DNA from 3 places in the Paenibacillus rhizoryzae genome. Region 1 is predicted to be linked to each of the others. Evidence: riboswitches for the same ligand, from Rfam matches in the RefSeq annotation. Region 1 holds a riboswitch; each other region holds the start of a gene.
What was found. A riboswitch is a leader RNA that binds a small molecule or an ion and turns the genes downstream of it on or off. The one in region 1 is predicted to bind ZMP and ZTP.
Positions count from the first base shown of each region.

Region 2: it holds a riboswitch for ZMP and ZTP, as region 1 does, so the genes downstream of both, AC6ESO_RS25000 (IMP cyclohydrolase) here and rpiB (ribose 5-phosphate isomerase B) in region 1, are expected to answer to the same signal.
Region 3: it holds a riboswitch for ZMP and ZTP, as region 1 does, so the genes downstream of both, AC6ESO_RS24345 (DJ-1/PfpI family protein) here and rpiB (ribose 5-phosphate isomerase B) in region 1, are expected to answer to the same signal.

Region 1 is NZ_JCAALT010000008.1:163,328-168,672, reverse strand. It holds gene AC6ESO_RS23150 (L-threonylcarbamoyladenylate synthase) at 1-1,063, shown strand, start outside; gene AC6ESO_RS23145 (manganese efflux pump) at 1,290-1,850, shown strand; gene AC6ESO_RS23140 (low molecular weight protein arginine phosphatase) at 1,962-2,537, shown strand; ZMP/ZTP riboswitch at 2,667-2,749, shown strand; gene rpiB (ribose 5-phosphate isomerase B) at 2,866-3,333, shown strand; gene AC6ESO_RS23130 (TIGR01440 family protein) at 3,349-3,957, shown strand; gene glyA (serine hydroxymethyltransferase) at 3,990-5,237, shown strand.
Region 2 is NZ_JCAALT010000010.1:875-6,219, reverse strand. It holds gene AC6ESO_RS25010 (SRPBCC family protein) at 183-653, opposite strand; partial or broken gene AC6ESO_RS25005 (xanthine phosphoribosyltransferase) at 685-1,254, opposite strand; gene AC6ESO_RS25000 (IMP cyclohydrolase) at 1,348-2,052, opposite strand; ZMP/ZTP riboswitch at 2,110-2,186, opposite strand; gene AC6ESO_RS24995 (alpha-L-rhamnosidase-related protein) at 2,249-4,420, opposite strand; tRNA gene AC6ESO_RS24990 (tRNA-Pro) at 4,943-5,019, opposite strand; tRNA gene AC6ESO_RS24985 (tRNA-Arg) at 5,034-5,110, opposite strand; tRNA gene AC6ESO_RS24980 (tRNA-Gly) at 5,117-5,191, opposite strand; tRNA gene AC6ESO_RS24975 (tRNA-Leu) at 5,201-5,283, opposite strand; tRNA gene AC6ESO_RS24970 (tRNA-Lys) at 5,313-5,345, opposite strand, start outside.
Region 3 is NZ_JCAALT010000009.1:77,684-83,028, forward strand. It holds gene AC6ESO_RS24325 (ABC transporter ATP-binding protein) at 1-630, opposite strand, end outside; gene AC6ESO_RS24330 (DUF975 family protein) at 849-1,451, opposite strand; gene AC6ESO_RS24335 (TetR/AcrR family transcriptional regulator) at 1,692-2,270, opposite strand; gene AC6ESO_RS24340 (SDR family NAD(P)-dependent oxidoreductase) at 2,363-3,127, opposite strand; gene AC6ESO_RS24345 (DJ-1/PfpI family protein) at 3,438-4,037, opposite strand; ZMP/ZTP riboswitch at 4,086-4,165, opposite strand; gene AC6ESO_RS24350 (DUF2306 domain-containing protein) at 4,253-4,906, opposite strand; gene AC6ESO_RS24355 (GNAT family N-acetyltransferase) at 4,932-5,345, opposite strand, start outside.

The DNA.
Region 1 (5,345 bases):
TGAACTTGATGAGGCTGCTGCCTTGCTGCGTGAAGGCGGTACCGTTGCTTTTCCGACAGAAACGGTCTACGGGCTAGGTGCGGATGCGAGGAGCACGGCGGCGGTTGAACGGATTTTTGAGGCAAAAGGGCGCCCTTCCGACAATCCGCTAATCGTTCATATCTCCGATCGCAAGCAGCTGGAAGAGCTGACGCTTCCGCTGGAAGGAGAGTCATCCATGCTTGCCGGGAGGCTCATGGATCGGTTCTGGCCGGGGCCGCTAACGATTGTGCTGCCGGTGAAGCCGGGGGCCGTATCGCCGCGGGTAACGGCGGGACTTGCTACAGTCGCGGTGCGGATGCCTGCCCATCCTGTGGCGCTGCAGCTTATTGCTGCTTCTGGCTGCCCGCTGGCGGCACCTAGCGCGAATCGATCCGGTCGGCCAAGTCCGACACTGGCCTCACATGTGCGCGATGACCTTAGCGGCCTAATCGACGGTATTGTCGACGGCGGTGCCGCTGGGGTAGGTCTTGAATCGACCGTTGTGGAGGTTGACAGCGATCTTGTGCGCATTTTGCGCCCCGGCGGCGTGACGGCCGAAGCGCTGCGCGAGGTTGCGGCGCGGGTCGATTACGACGCCGTGGCTGCGCCTGGCGCCGGCATAGCCGCCTCTGCGCCTGCGGCGGCGGGAGCTCCCGCGGCGGAAACGCATGCGCCGCGCTCGCCGGGCATGAAATACGCGCATTACGCCCCACAGGGGCTGATGCACTTGGTCAAAGGCGACGCTGACGCCGTCTCCGCCTATATTGAGGCGGAAGTCGGCGCAGCGAAAGCGCGCGGCGAGCGCACAGGCGTGCTCGCCTTTGCCGAGCATGCTGCTCGGTACGACGCCGACTGCGTGCTCGTCGTCGGCAGCCTGGCGCAGCTGGAAACGGCTGCGCACGGCCTCTACAACGCGCTGCGCGAGTTCGACAACCGCGGCGTACAGCGCATTTGGGCCGAGACCTGCTCGGAGCAGGGTATCGGCCACGCGCTCATGAATCGCTTATCCAAAGCGGCCGGTCACGCAGTGGTCCACGTCTAGCGACAAGGTTTCCGGCCGCGCGCCAAGCACCGCTGCGCTAGTTCGCCGCGAACCTGCTCGCCGCGCGCCAATCGGCGTAGCCTTGCTCGCTCCGCGCCCCAAGCGCCACCACGCCCTTGCTCTCGAAAACTAGCGCGCAGGCGCCCAGCTCCCCGCCTCCACGGGTCATCTTTCCCATCTTGTCCGCATATGCTTACTCAGAGGTTGCGGACAAGGAGAGGATGAAATGGTTGAGGCGGGCATGCATGCCGGACAATTGCTGACGCTGCTGATTATCGCTATGGCACTGGGGATGGATGCTTTTTCGCTGGGTGTCGGCATCGGGCTCAAAGGCATTCGGCTGATGGATATAGCAAAGCTTAGCGCGATCATTGCGCTTTTTCACACGATTATGCCGCTCATGGGCATCTTTACGGGCAAATATGTCAGTACGCTGCTTGGCGGCGTTGCGACGACTGCGGCTGGTGCGCTGCTGCTCCTCCTCGGCGGGCATATGATTTATAGCTCGCTGCGCGGCGATGCCGTGGAGTCGATCGATTACCGCAGCTCGTGGGGGATGCTATTGTTCGCACTCGGCGTGAGCATCGACTCTTTTTCCGTCGGGATCTCTCTTGGCATGTTCGATACGGACATGCTGCTGACGGTACTGCTGTTCGGCGTTGCCGGCGGGATGATGTCCGTATTTGGGCTGCTGCTCGGCCGTAAAGTGGGTACAAGTCTCGGCGGCTACGGGGAAGCGTGCGGCGGCGTGATCCTATTCACATTCGGATTGCTGTTCCTGTTCTAACAGATCAGCAACATATGCCCTTTATCTTTTATCAATAACAATAACAATTTCAATTTCATAACCTATAGATCAATCACCAAACCCACACCTACGAAAAGGAGTGTATCAATCGTGAAACGGATTCTATTCGTGTGCACCGGCAATACATGCCGTTCACCAATGGCTGAAGCGCTGCTTCGGGCGATGTCCCAGCAAAGGGGCATGCAGCTCGATATTCGTTCCGCAGGCGTGTCCACGATCGATGGACTGCCTGTTTCCAATCATGCGCGTACGGCGCTGTCCAAACGCGATATTGCGCATAACGGCACCTCAAAAGCGCTGGAAGGCGGCTCGATTGCGTGGGCTGATCTTATTTTGACAATGACCGCCAGCCATAAGAGGCAGCTGCTGCAGCATTTTCCGGCTGCCGTGGACAAGACGCATACGCTGCTCGAGTTCGTGAACACGGATCCCAAAGTACTGGCTGACATCGCGGAGCTGGAGGGGCTTTATTCGAGCTGGCAGATCAAGCAAGCGCTTGGTCAGCCGATGACGGCGCAGGAGCGGTCAAGGCTGCTTCAGCTGGAGCAGCAGATCCCAAGCTTCGATGTAGCGGATCCTTTCGGCGGTTCGCTGGCGGTTTATGAGCAGAGCGCGACCCAAATCGAAGCCGCATTAAATCGACTTCTTGATCGCCTGAACGGATAAGAAGTAGAGGGATCGCAGTAATTTTCTTGCTCTTCACCTCTCCCTTTGCCAAAGGATGGCAAGCGCCGTTTCTTCCGGCAACGATTGATTTTGACACTAAAATCCGTTATGATAAAAGCAACTAAAGACGGTTTCCGATGTAACTGGCGACGAAAGTGGGTTAAACCACGGTGGAGCATCGGATCATACGGCCGGTCGCCTGGGCAAAGAGCAGCGTGCGTAAGCATGCTTGCTCTTTTTTCGTCTTTTTCGGCGAAATCAGGTATACTAATGCCATTGTGAATCGACAATTTCCGCCATGTGCGGTCTTATTGGGAGGAAAATGGATATGAAAATCGCCATCGGCGCAGACCACGCGGGCTACCGCTTGAAAGATGAGCTAGTTCCGTTTATCAAATCGCTTGGTCACGACATTGAGGACGTAGGCTGCGATTGCGATCAATCCGTAGACTACCCGGATTATGCACTTCCGGTTGCTGAGCTTGTAGCGCAAGGCAAGGCAGAACGCGGCATTCTCATTTGCGGCACGGGAATCGGCATGTCCATCGCGGCTAACAAAGTCAAAGGCATTCGCTGCGCGCTGGTGCACGATATGTTCTCGGCTAAAGCAACCCGCGAGCACAACGACACCAACGTGCTGGCAATGGGCGAGCGCGTCATTGGCCCGGGCGTAGCCCAAGAGATTATCCGGATTTGGCTTGAGACACCGTTCTCCAATGGCGAGCGTCATATCGGCCGCGTGAGCAAAGTGATGAAGCTTGAAGCACAATACGCCGATGCGGCGAAATCCGAGTAAGGGGCGTATCCAGTGATGAGCGACCACGGAATAAGCAACATGGACTCGGCACAGCTGACCAAGGATGTAGAAACCGTAGTCCGCGAGCTGGCAGCCGCGTCGGGCATTCGTCAGGGACAGCTGCTTGTAATCGGCGTGTCGACCAGCGAGGTGCTCGGCGAGCGGATCGGTACATCAGGCACGCTGGAAACGGCAGCCGCGATCTACGCGGGGGTCGAGAAGGTACGGCAAGAATTGCAGTTTTATCCCGTTTATCAGTGCTGTGAACATCTGAACAGGGCACTCGTGATGGAACGGGAAGCCGCTGAACGATACGGCCTAGACCTTGTTTCGGCGGTCCCTGTGCGTAAAGCCGGCGGCTCGATGGCAGCCTACGCGTTCCAAACGCTGCAGGATGCTGTGCTGACCGAGACGGTTCAGGCACATGCGGGCATCGATATCGGCGACACCTTCATCGGCATGCATTTGAAGCGTGTTGCGGTGCCGGTGCGACCAACGATTCGAGCAATCGGATCCGCGCATTTGACGATGGCTTATACCCGTCCGAAGCTAATTGGCGGGGAACGTGCGGTTTACACGCGAGAAGCGGCAGGTCCGGCAACGGATGCCGGCACATGCGACTAATATACTTATTATCTTGAGGAGGACTCATCAACATGGAAAACCTACGTAAACAAGATCCCGAAATCATGAAAGCCCTTGGCCTTGAGCTGCAGCGCCAACGTGACAACATCGAACTGATCGCATCCGAGAACATCGTTTCCGAAGCGGTATTGGAAGCAATGGGTACGGTGCTGACGAACAAATACGCGGAAGGCTACCCGGGCAAACGTTACTACGGCGGCTGTGAGCATGTCGATATCGCGGAAGATATCGCACGCAACCGCGCCAAAGAATTGTTCGGTGCTGAGCACGCGAACGTGCAGCCTCACTCCGGCGCACAAGCAAACATGGCTGTTTACCTAGCGGCGCTAAACCCGGGCGACACGGTTCTTGGTATGAACCTGGCGCATGGCGGTCACTTGACGCACGGCAGCCCGGTTAATGCTTCAGGTCTTCTGTACAACTTCGTAGCTTACGGCGTTAACGAGAACACTTTTACAATCGACTATGCAGAAGTACGCAAACTGGCGTTCAAACACCGTCCGCGCATGATCGTTGCAGGCGCATCGGCTTACCCGCGCATCATCGATTTCGAAGAGCTTGGCCGCATTGCTAATGACGTAGGCGCATTGCTCTTCGTTGACATGGCGCATATCGCAGGCCTTGTAGCTGCCGGCTTGCACCCGAGCCCGGTTCCACATGCTCACTTTGTAACAACAACTACGCACAAAACGCTTCGCGGTCCTCGCGGCGGTATGATCCTTTGCCGCAAAGCATGGGCGCAAGCGATTGATAAAGCAGTATTCCCGGGCTCCCAAGGCGGACCTCTGATGCACATTATCGCGGCTAAAGCAGTAGCTTTCGGCGAAGCGCTTCAGCCTTCGTTCAAAGAATACGGCAAGAACGTTGTCGACAACGCTAAGGCGCTCGCTGACGGTTTGATCGAAAGAGGCATCAACATCGTTTCCGGCGGTACGGACAACCACTTGATGCTGATCGACCTTCGCAACCTGAACATCACAGGTAAAGACGCGGAGCACGTACTCGATTCCGTACAAATCACAGTCAACAAAAACGCGATTCCATTCGATCCAACCAGTCCTTTCATCACTAGCGGTATCCGTATCGGTACGCCAGCAGCGACTTCGCGCGGCATGGGCGTAGACGCAATGGCTACAATCGCAGAAGTCATCGCAATGACGCTTAAGAATCCGAAAGACGAGTCCGTTCTGGAAAAAGCACGCGGTATGGTAAGCGACCTTATGTCGCAATACCCGCTTTACCCGGGCATGACTTACTAAGCAGAAAATCAAAAAAAGGTGGCAAAGGGTTCCTCCCTATGCCGCCTTTTTTTTGCATTCCGCAGCATGCTACGGACGGATTCTCAACTCTAACGAACCATAGAGGTC
Region 2 (5,345 bases), on a different contig from region 1:
TACGATTCGTTAGCACATCGCCACAGTAACAATCTTCCCCTAGCTGTCTCGAACATAACATACCTCTGATCCCAACCCATACAAAAATAGCTGCACCGGGCGCTATCCCCCAGTACAGCCATTTCACATTCCAATATCTCATGTCACTGTTTACTCATCATTCATCATTCATCACTTGCAACTCACTTCGCAGTCAGCGTACCCAGCAAAGCCTCCAGCCGGTCGAAGTTCTGCTCATTCCCATCCACCACATAGTCCTTCACATGGTCGAATTCAGCCGCCGTGTTAAATTGCATATGGAACGACAGCTTCGTACGCCCGCCATCCACTTCCTCGAATGAAGCGTTCACCTGAAAATGCGGTCCCGTAACATGCTCGAGCACGATTTGCTCCGGCGCCTTGATCGCCTGGAACACATTTTTATTCTTATAGTTGGTGCCATCAGGGCCGTGCATGACGAACTCCCAAACACCGCCTTCCCGAAACTCAAACGTGCTGAACGTGTTCGTAAATCCATTTGGTCCCCACCACTGCGCCAAGAGATCCGGATTCGCCCAGGCCTGAAATACAATATCGCGCGGCGCGTTCATCACGCGCCAATTCAGCACATCTTTCTCGCCAATAATTGGATTCGGGTTCGATTCTTTGTTCATCCTGTTATCCATTCCTCCATTTTACCTGCCATTAAACAAACTCCACCTTGCCGCCCTCCAGCGAAGCAATGCGAGCAAGCGACTCCACGCGGAATCCCTTTTCCAGAAGCTTCCCTCTTCCGGATTGAAACGACTTCTCGATCACGATCCCCATGCCGGCTACCTCTGCCCCGGCTTGCTGAACGATTCGCGCCATACCAAGCGCAGCTTCCCCATGAGCGAGAAAATCATCAATAATCAGCACGCGATCATTCGGTGCGAGGAACTTTCTCGATATCGTGACTTCGCTCTCCTCTTGTTTCGTAAATGAGTATACCTTCTCCGTGTACAGGTCATCCCGAAGCGTCAGCGATTTGCGTTTACGTCCGAACACCATCGGCACGCCAAGCTGAAGTGCGGTCAGCACTGCCGGTGCAATGCCCGAAGACTCGATTGTCATGATCTTCGTTACACCGCTCTCGCGAAACAGCTCGGCAAAAGCTTTTCCGATCGCAAGCATCAGCTATGCATCCACTTGATGATTCAGAAACGTATCTACCTTTAACACGCCGCCATCCAGCACGATGCCTTCTTGCCTTATTTTCTGCTTAAGAAGCTCCACAGCACTCATACACCCCTTGTTCCCATTTCCGCTTTAACCAGCAATCTAATGCTTCAGTATTCCCCGATTAACCGACCTAATCCTGCCAGCCCCTCACACATGCTTATTTCTAAAAGCGTAATTAATCGTTTGATCCTCCACGCTAATCGATTTAACCAGCAGCGAAATTCGGTTATCCGGGTTGATTCCCTCCCAATAGAAATCGGCGGTTTCTTCAATGGAATCGAATAACGGCACTTCGAACGGATCGCCTTTAAACGGCTTCAATACGCCATCCCGTTCCGATTCGTAGGTATGTATGCAGTGTCCCGTCCCCTGCTTAAACCGGCTGAAATGATACCGACTACGCAAGCAAACCGAAGGGTCGTTGTCATACGTTTTGAGAATCGACAATTCATACTGCTTCACATCCGCATAGATAACGGCAGAGATCCTCGGTGTAAAATGCGGCGCATCCGGCTCGAACTCTCGGTTCATCAACGCTTGCTCGAAAGTCTGCCGAAGCTGTAAGCCCTCATAGATGGTATCCGTCTGGTCACCGTTAGAGACAATGTGCGCATCCTCCCAGTGGCGGATCGGATAATAAATAATAAGCGAAGGATCTTCCATCAACGCCGGATCGAATGCCTTATTCCTGACATACATGCCATCCTGCTCAAAAACCCGATTGCGGCTGTTCACGCTGCGCCCCATAATCCAATACACCTGCACGTAATGCGACCCGGAAGGTGTCATGCCTGCAATCAAGGTTCTCCCCGGATAAGGCTTCTCAAACAACTCCTGTTGATAGGACTTCACTCACACTCGCTCCTCTCCGAATACAAAAAGAGGCAAGGAGAACTCGTAAGCTCCCCCTACCTCTGCCCAGGCGTACGGCTCGTATCTATATGCTCCCTCATGGTTGCCCATGTACGCCAGTTACATACAGACTGCTAAATTACTCTCACAATACCGAATTAAGCCCTATAAATCAACTATTATTCTGCAAGCTTGTTCATACGACCTTATGCTCGCTCAATTCCACGACCTGAACGCCGGGAGGTGCAATGACACTCGTACACACCTTGCCGCTATCGTCCACATACCACTTCACATGGAGATCACCAAACGGAGTGTTGACCGTACCGCTGCAAGCGCGAATGCCGCCGACCGGATTTGGCGAGACCATCACTGTTTTGTAACCAGGCTCAAGCGACTGAACACCGAGAACAACTTCGCCTATCCATTTCACAGGCGTGCTGGACCAGGCATGGCATAAGCTCATCCGATAGGAGCCGTAAGCTGTATACGTGGTGAGAGCATCGTGAAAATCGCGCCCTCCATTTCCTTCCCCGTGCGAGTAAGCTTCCCAGAAGGTCGTCGCCCCGTGATCGAGCATTCCGCCCCATACGATCGAGATCACCTCATACGCTCGCTCATGTTTCCCAAACCGGGAATAACACTCTGCCAGTTGGAACGCCGACAACGGCGTGATCGGATCCATCAACTCATATTCGTCCAAGAAGGCTACGGCTGCATCAGCACTCACATAACCGCTTGCAATACCGAGCACTTTAACTGCCAGAGCGTAAGGCTCTTTCATAAAATCCTCGGAGCTCAGTGCCCGCATCGGCCAATCGAGCAGCGGCGCCAGCTCCAGCTCAGGTAATTCGGCTGCCAATTTCACCAAGTCGGCATGCGTCAATGCATAGATTGCTTGCAGCGCAATAACCTTCTCCTCGTTGGTCAGCGGTACCCATTCAATCAGAATGCCGTCTTGGATGAGGAGCCCTTCACCTGGCCTCGTATTCTCAAGCACCCATTTCATATGGCGGTGCATCGGCTCCTTCAGCTCCAGCACAAATTCCTTATCGCCCGTCTGAAAATAATACTCCGTTACCGTCTTCATCCACCACAGCGTATATTCACAAATACTGTTCATCCAATGCCCGCTCGGCGTACCTTCTCCCAGCTCACGCACCGCGCGGCGGATAACCTTCGTATCGTCCCATAAGAAGTAACAGGATTTTGCCGCCAGATAGAAATCAAAGGTCCAGTTCAGCCGATCCCGCTTAATCCCGTCCCACAGCCCAATTTGATGACATATCCGGCTCGTATGCGCGGAAACCTCAAAGATTTGATTTAGCTCCTCATTATCGCTTTGCAGTTTCCCAGCTTGGCGCAGCGCTACGTGCACCGTCTGGAACCTCAGCTTCAGTTCAAAAGACTGCTCTGGTTCGCCCAGTACATACAACTGTATATAACGACAGCCCTGTGGAAGCGTACAGACCGTTTCTCCCGGAGGAACAACGAGCCATTCCGTAATACAACCGTCGTAATGCGCAAGCTCCATGGTCGATTCAGCACCATTCCATAACAGCTTCACCGGCTCGTCACCTGAGTTGGAGACGATAAATCGGCAGTTATGCTCCGCTAGCAGATCGACAGTCACTCTTGAAGCTGTGCTCAGGTCCATCTCCATTTGCAGCTGTCTCATCGCTTTCCACTCATTCTGCTTCCGCAGATGGTAAAACAGCTCTAACTGCTCCTGCTCCGGTTTGACCACGGATCCATCCTGTCCATGTGCGCCGCTGAGACTGACTTTACCGTCGCCCGATACCGCTGCCTCTATCGCGAACAGGTCCTGCACGATGACATTATCCAGATCGTAGGCCGTAATATCTCCGAAACCGCCTGCTACGAAAGCTGCCGGGCTGTTCTCTAAATCTCCGAATGGCTCTTCGCCTAATAAGCATATTTGCGCAGCAGCCGAATCATCCGCCTGCCAGCTCTCCGCCTCCGTTGTAAGCCACAATCCCTCTCCCTGCAGAAACGCGATCGCACCAACCCTGCGATTCCACAGATAGTAGTTCACTTCTACCAAAGGGATGAACGCCGTACAATCCATTTCAATCCTAAGCTCATGCTCCCCTGGGGGCAATACATCCGGAAAACCAACAACTTTCATAAAAGCGCCTGCATTCCCGGCACGTTCAGCAATCTCTGCGACTACTTGCCCATCAAGCACAACGCGCGCTCCACCCGTAAACGATGCGTGTAAGGAGACTTGGCGAACTTCTGACTCTACCGTAAATGTACGAGTCAGCACACAGCTTGGCCGCTGCTCACGTTCCTGATGCCAAATCCAAACCGGCAGTTTTACTTCAGATTTTATTGTCGTCTCCATCGTATAGTTCCTCTCTTTGCTTACGTTTTAACTACTCTGGATACTTCATGCCATTCACGATGTAGAAACATGCCCTGCTTCGGGCGCTTCACACGCGATCCCGTCATTTCTTTATAAACTGTACACCTTTTATTGGAAACTGCCATAAAGCCATCATTCTAGATGAAAATAGTTAATCTCATAAAACGTTTTACTTGGCATCCACAACCACAATTCACTACCTCAGTGTGAGTAAGTAATAGTTGTAAGCACTTACAGGTTATTGTACTGACATCTTACCACCGCGGAAGTAAATTCTTCAACATTAAAACAAACGGCATTTTTTTAACCATGAAACCCTTGATATCACTGGTTTTTCTCGCATTTACGCTATAAAAATAATTGAAAATTAAGCGGGCCGGTAAGCATAAAAACGTTTTTATACGGCATTAATTAAATACGCCATCGCCTGCCTAATCAAACACATGCCATAACGCACAAAAAAAAGCCCCCTGCTTTCGCAAGGAGCGTTCATTTAAAAGATGGTCGGGATGACACGATTTGAACATGCGACCCCCTGGTCCCAAACCAGGTGCTCTACCAAGCTGAGCTACATCCCGTAATGAAGTGAAAATGGCGTGCCCTGAGAGATTCGAACTCCCGACCTTTTGATTCGTAGTCAAATGCTCTATCCAGCTGAGCTAAGGGCACTAATAATGGAGCGGAAGACGGGAATCGAACCCGCGACCCTCGCCTTGGCAAGGCGATGCTCTACCGCTGAGCCACTTCCGCAAATAAATATGGTGCGCGTAGAGGGACTTGAACCCCCACGGTCGCCCGCCAGATCCTAAGTCTGGTGCGTCTGCCAATTCCGCCATACGCGCATGAGTGAGAATCATTTTCCATAAGAAAATGGTGAGTCATGTAGGATTCGAACCTACGACAC
Region 3 (5,345 bases), on a different contig from region 1:
TTTGCCGTGATCAATAACGCCGACGCGGCTGCAGATCATCTCAAGCTCAGCTAGCAAATGGCTGGAGATGAGAATACTTGTGCCCTGCTTCACCAATTCAAGGAGGAGCTCCCTGAACTCGCGGATCCCGCTCGGGTCCAGACCGTTCGTCGGCTCATCGAGAATGAGCAGCGCGGGGCTATGGAGCAGTGCCTGAGCAAGACCGAGACGCTGTCTCATGCCAAGCGAGTAACGGCGGACTTTATCATGGATGCGATCCTCCAGGCCGACCAGACGGATGGTCTCGGACAGTTTCTTCTCATCGATCTCCCCTGACAGCCTGGCGAATTGACGCAAATTCTCGTAGCCGGTTAGATAGGGATAGAGCTCGGGATTCTCCACGATCGTACCGATCCGTTCCATCGCTTGTCTGCGATCCCTCGCAATATCATAGCCGCTTAATGTGACTGTGCCGCTGGTCGGCTTGGCTAGACCGACGAGCATCCGAATCGTTGTCGTTTTACCTGCCCCGTTCGGGCCGAGCAGGCCGAATATTTCGCCTTTACGCACATCGAAGGAAATACCGTCTACCAGGGTCTTTCCGCCGATCTGCTTCGTTAATCCTTGTACCGATAGCACCACATCGGACATCGTTCCAACCTCCAATGAAAAATGGGTTCATTATCGCCGCGCAGGTGATGCAGCCCTCTTAGCGTAACGGAAAATCCCCCCATATTCTATAGCCTGTAGGCCAGAGTCTTCCTAGACCGCAGACTAGGATGAAGGAAGCAACCTTCAACCTACACAAAAAGGCCGAGAACCTCCACTTACGCGGAGTTCCCGGCCTTCCTTCACCTATTATGTTCACTTCATGCCGTACGCCCTTGCGAACCTGCAAGATCCTCATAGAAATGGCCCGCCGCCGTGCTGACGTATGGTCCTAGCCAAAGGTATCCGATACCGAGCGTCGGGATGCACAGTATCGCCCATCCGATGAAGGACAGGTAGAGCGTGAACAAGCGCCACTTGTGCCCCGCCATCATCGCCTTGCTGCGGTCGATTGCTTCAAGAGGCGCTATGCCCGGATTATCCCGCAATATGTAATAGGATTGCGAGTACCGGAGTGCCGCGATAATACCCGGAACAATCAGCAGGAGCGCCCACAGCATCGTAAAGATGGCCATGACAACGTAAACCACGAGCGACTCCTTGTACCGCTGGAATCCGCGAAAAACTTCCGTCGCCTCCGGCACTTTCCCCCGGGCGAAATCCAAATAATGATTGTAAATCCCATAAGCCAGAGGAGCGCTAAGCAGAATATTGATGATCCACCCGATGAAACTTATTTTGTTCGTGACAGCACTTATGAGGCCTGAAACCACCATGTACAACAAGAAGTGCAGAACAGCTGCCTTCCAGTTGCCCGATAAGCTTTGCCTTGCTTGAGCGCGAATCTCAGAACGACTAAGCATGTATCAGTTTCCCCCCAGACTAGTATCGTTTGGCTTCAAACTATACTACGTAGGAGAACCCGGATTTAGTCCGGCACATTGAAATTCACCACAGTCTTGCCTTTTACGACTACATGTACGTCCCTGCCGCTAATTGGCCTTGCGAGCCAATGTGCGGGTATGGAGGTTCAGTTTATGAAGAACAATCTGGATAAAAAAACCGCAATCCCCTTATGCAGAAAGGGATTGCGGCTTTTCATTTTATTGGTACAAGATACCCTTAGCCATATCGGCTATACGATAAAGCTTGTCTTTGTTCGTTAGTGATCGCGTTAGCACTCGCAAGCCCAGTAAATTGTTGTGCAGGCTTTCGGCGAGCTCCTCCGCGCTGCGCTTCGAGGTAAAATCGCCGTTCTTCTGTCCCCTGCTGATAACATCTGCAAGCAATTGCTCCCAATAAGCGAAGCTCTCGCTCACTTTGGCTCTTGCTTCGGGATCGCTCGAGGCGAGCTCCACCGCCATGTTCACCATCATGCAGCCCGCAGGATTATCCTCGCTTGTGCCTTGGATCGTGTAATCGAATATGAAATCGATCGCCTGTCCGGGCGTAGAGTTCGGAATGAGCGAACCAAGCCGATTGTTGGTCAGCGTTTTATACCGATCAAAGGCCCTAAGATATAGCATATGTTTATCGCCGAACGTATCATACAGACTCCTGCGGTGAATGCCCATACGCTCGACAAGATCATTAATTGACGTTTTCTCGTAGCCCTGCTCCCAGAACAGCTTCATTGCCTTCAGCAGCACGACATCTTCTTCGAATTCTTTAGCTCTAGCCATAAGCATGCCCCTTTCCAGTCGATTTTACCATATTGAGAACAATCGGTAAAGAATCCCCTGACAAGGCGTCCAATACTCCGCCACTCTTAGGCTTAACGATATACCGGTGCACCGAACGGGGATGAACCGCCGCCTCCGTCAACACTGATTTCGGCACCTTGCACGTACGAAGCATCATCCGAAGCCAGGAACAACGCAACGTTGGCGATTTCTTCCGGTTCACCCAAACGGTTTAGCGGAACCGATCGTGTCAGTTGGGATTCCATTTGCGCCAGCCCTTCCGGCTGCCCCCAGATCGGTGTGCGAGTAGGGCCGGGAACGACTGTATTTACGCGAATGCCGCGCGGCGACAATTCGGAAACAAACACTTTCGCCATGCTCGTAACGGCCGCTTTGCTCGCTGCATAGGCCGCCCATCCCGGGCTTCCGGCATTAGCAAGTACCGAGCCGTTCAGGATTACCGAAGCGCCTTCCTTCAAATAAGGCAATGCAGCTTGCACGGTGAAGAAGACGCCTGTCACGTTCACGTTCAAGACTTCCTGGAATGCGGCCAGCTCCGTACCGCCGAGCGGAGTATGACCGCCAATGCCGGCATTGGCGAATACGACGTCCAGTCGGCCAAATATCGCAACTGCCGCAGCCGTTGCCTTCTCCAAACTTTGCGGATCGGTTGTTTCTGCTTGAATACCGTAGCTAACCGCCGTGCCAAGCTCCTCCACTGCTTTGTCCAGAGTAGCTTGATTGCGACCCGTGATGACAACTTTAGCACCTTCCGCTACAAACAATTTCGCAGTTGCAAAGCCGATCCCGCTGTTACCGCCTGTGATGAATGCTACTTTACCGTCTAATTTACCCATTTCATATCGCTCCCTTGTCATCTGTTTATTATGCTGCATTTATTGAGAATGTTCATTCTCAAAAGAGTAAAAAAATAAAATTGCTGCAAACTATGCTTGGCCGCCGACTTGACTGCAGAACTAAATGAGAACGATCGTTCTACTATTACGAATAAAAAAGGAATGCATCCTCACTACACAATTGCTTCCCGCTTGCTTACGAGCTGATCATACCATATTGGGAACGATCAGTAAAGAATAAATTTAGAGCTGGCTCAATGCTGTGGACCAGCTCCGTTTATTCATGAACGAAACCTCATGATGTCGGTCATTATACCCTTACCCAGTCATATTCCATCAATTTGGCCGCCCGGAGTGCCCGCTCCTCGCCAAGCAGCTTACCGATCACATATAATGACGCATCGATTCCGGCCGAAACCCCAGCGGATAAAATAATCTTTCCATTGTCTACATAACGCGTTTCTTCATGAACCTCAGCAGATTCCGGAGCAATTGCCCGCAGCTCATGCATCGCAAGGCGGTTCGTAGCCAGCTTCAGGCCCTCTGCCAGCTGTGCTTTCACTACCAGAAGAGCGCCTGTGCACACGGACAGCAGCAGTTCAGCCTCACTGGCAGTCTTGTTGATCCAATCCGTCATGACCGCATTGTGCATTTCGGTTCTGGTGCCCGGTCCTCCGGGAATGACGAGAATGTCCGGCTTCGGACAATTCTGAAAGCTGTAAGCCGGGTTAATGCTCAGATTGCCCAGCGCATGAACCGGACCGTCGTGTTCTGCAACAGTGAACACATTGAGATCCTGACCATAGTTACTGCCAGATAAGAATGCCTCGAACGGCCCTGCGAAATCCAACACTTCCACCCGATCAAAGATCAGAATCGCTACATTTCTTGCCTGCCGCACCTGCTCCATCTCATCATCTCCCATGAAATAATAAAAAGTACTCAGTCCACTGACCAAGCACTTCGCCCAGGCGTACGGCATATGAAATATGTGCTCCCCCGTGGTAATCCACGTTTACGCCAGTCACACACATCGAATACTAGCTTTATTTTAGTTGGAATATTCCGATAATACAATCGTTAAGTAACGCCTTCTCCGCTAGAGAGTCAGTAGTTCCTCCCACTTTATTGCAGTGTCGGCCTTCCCTTGCCCCGTGGTCCATAAACCACTCGAATGACAAACTCGGCTGCAAGCAGCAGGAAGAGGATCGCCCCATAAACGCCAATGGTGTAGCTGTGCGTATACGATAAGCCGAATCCTTGGTGAACCACATAGGTAATCGCGTGAATACACAGATTCGTGTAACAGAATGCGTAGCTCCTCACCATCCAATTACGATGGGCGATGCGCTGTTTCCTTCTTATTTTCGCAATCGCAATTACCGTCATGGCCGTCCACAGAATGCTCAGGAGGTTTAGCGGAACGCTGTTCAGCTTGCCGCCGGTTGCATAAGGAGCCATGTAGCCGGAAGTGAGCACAACGACAAGGAGCGCGCCAAAATATACATAGCCAATCGCTCTGTGCGCCCGCCTATAATGGTTCTGTACCACCGTTATGAAATTAACCGCTCCCGCCACCATCGCGATGCACGCACACGCCACATGAACATACATGACATTTAGCCAAACCGGCTTGTTTAGCGGATGCTTCAGGTTGATTTTATGGCTGAGAAAATGCGCTGCCTGCGGATCGACAAAGAAATTCATGCTGATCACATAAACAATAAAGCTTATCGCGATTGCCACCATGCACCGATAAAGGATTTTTGATTTCTGCATAACTAGGTTGTACCTCGCTTCAACATTAAAACTCTACGCCCCGGACCTTCGCATAGATCACCGTATCCTGCAAACGTCCTTCCGCATCGAGCTTATCGTTGCGCAGTATCCCCTCCTTCATGAAGGCCAGCCGTTCGGCAACGCGGGCACTTCGCAGGTTCCTTGCATCAACGCGAATCTCGATTCGGTTCGCCTGCAGGACATCAATGGCGAATTGCGTAATTCCCTCGACAGCCTCTGTCACATATCCTTGCCCACTGAACGCCGTATGGACCCAATAGCCGATCTCGAACTTCCGCGACTCCCAATTAATGCGATGAAGACCGCTGCTGCCAATGAACCGTCCCGTCTCCTTGCAGATCAGATACAGCCTAAGGTCGGAGCGCTCCAAATAATGAATCCTGCCTTGCTTCGATATAATCTCCGATTCTTCGACTGT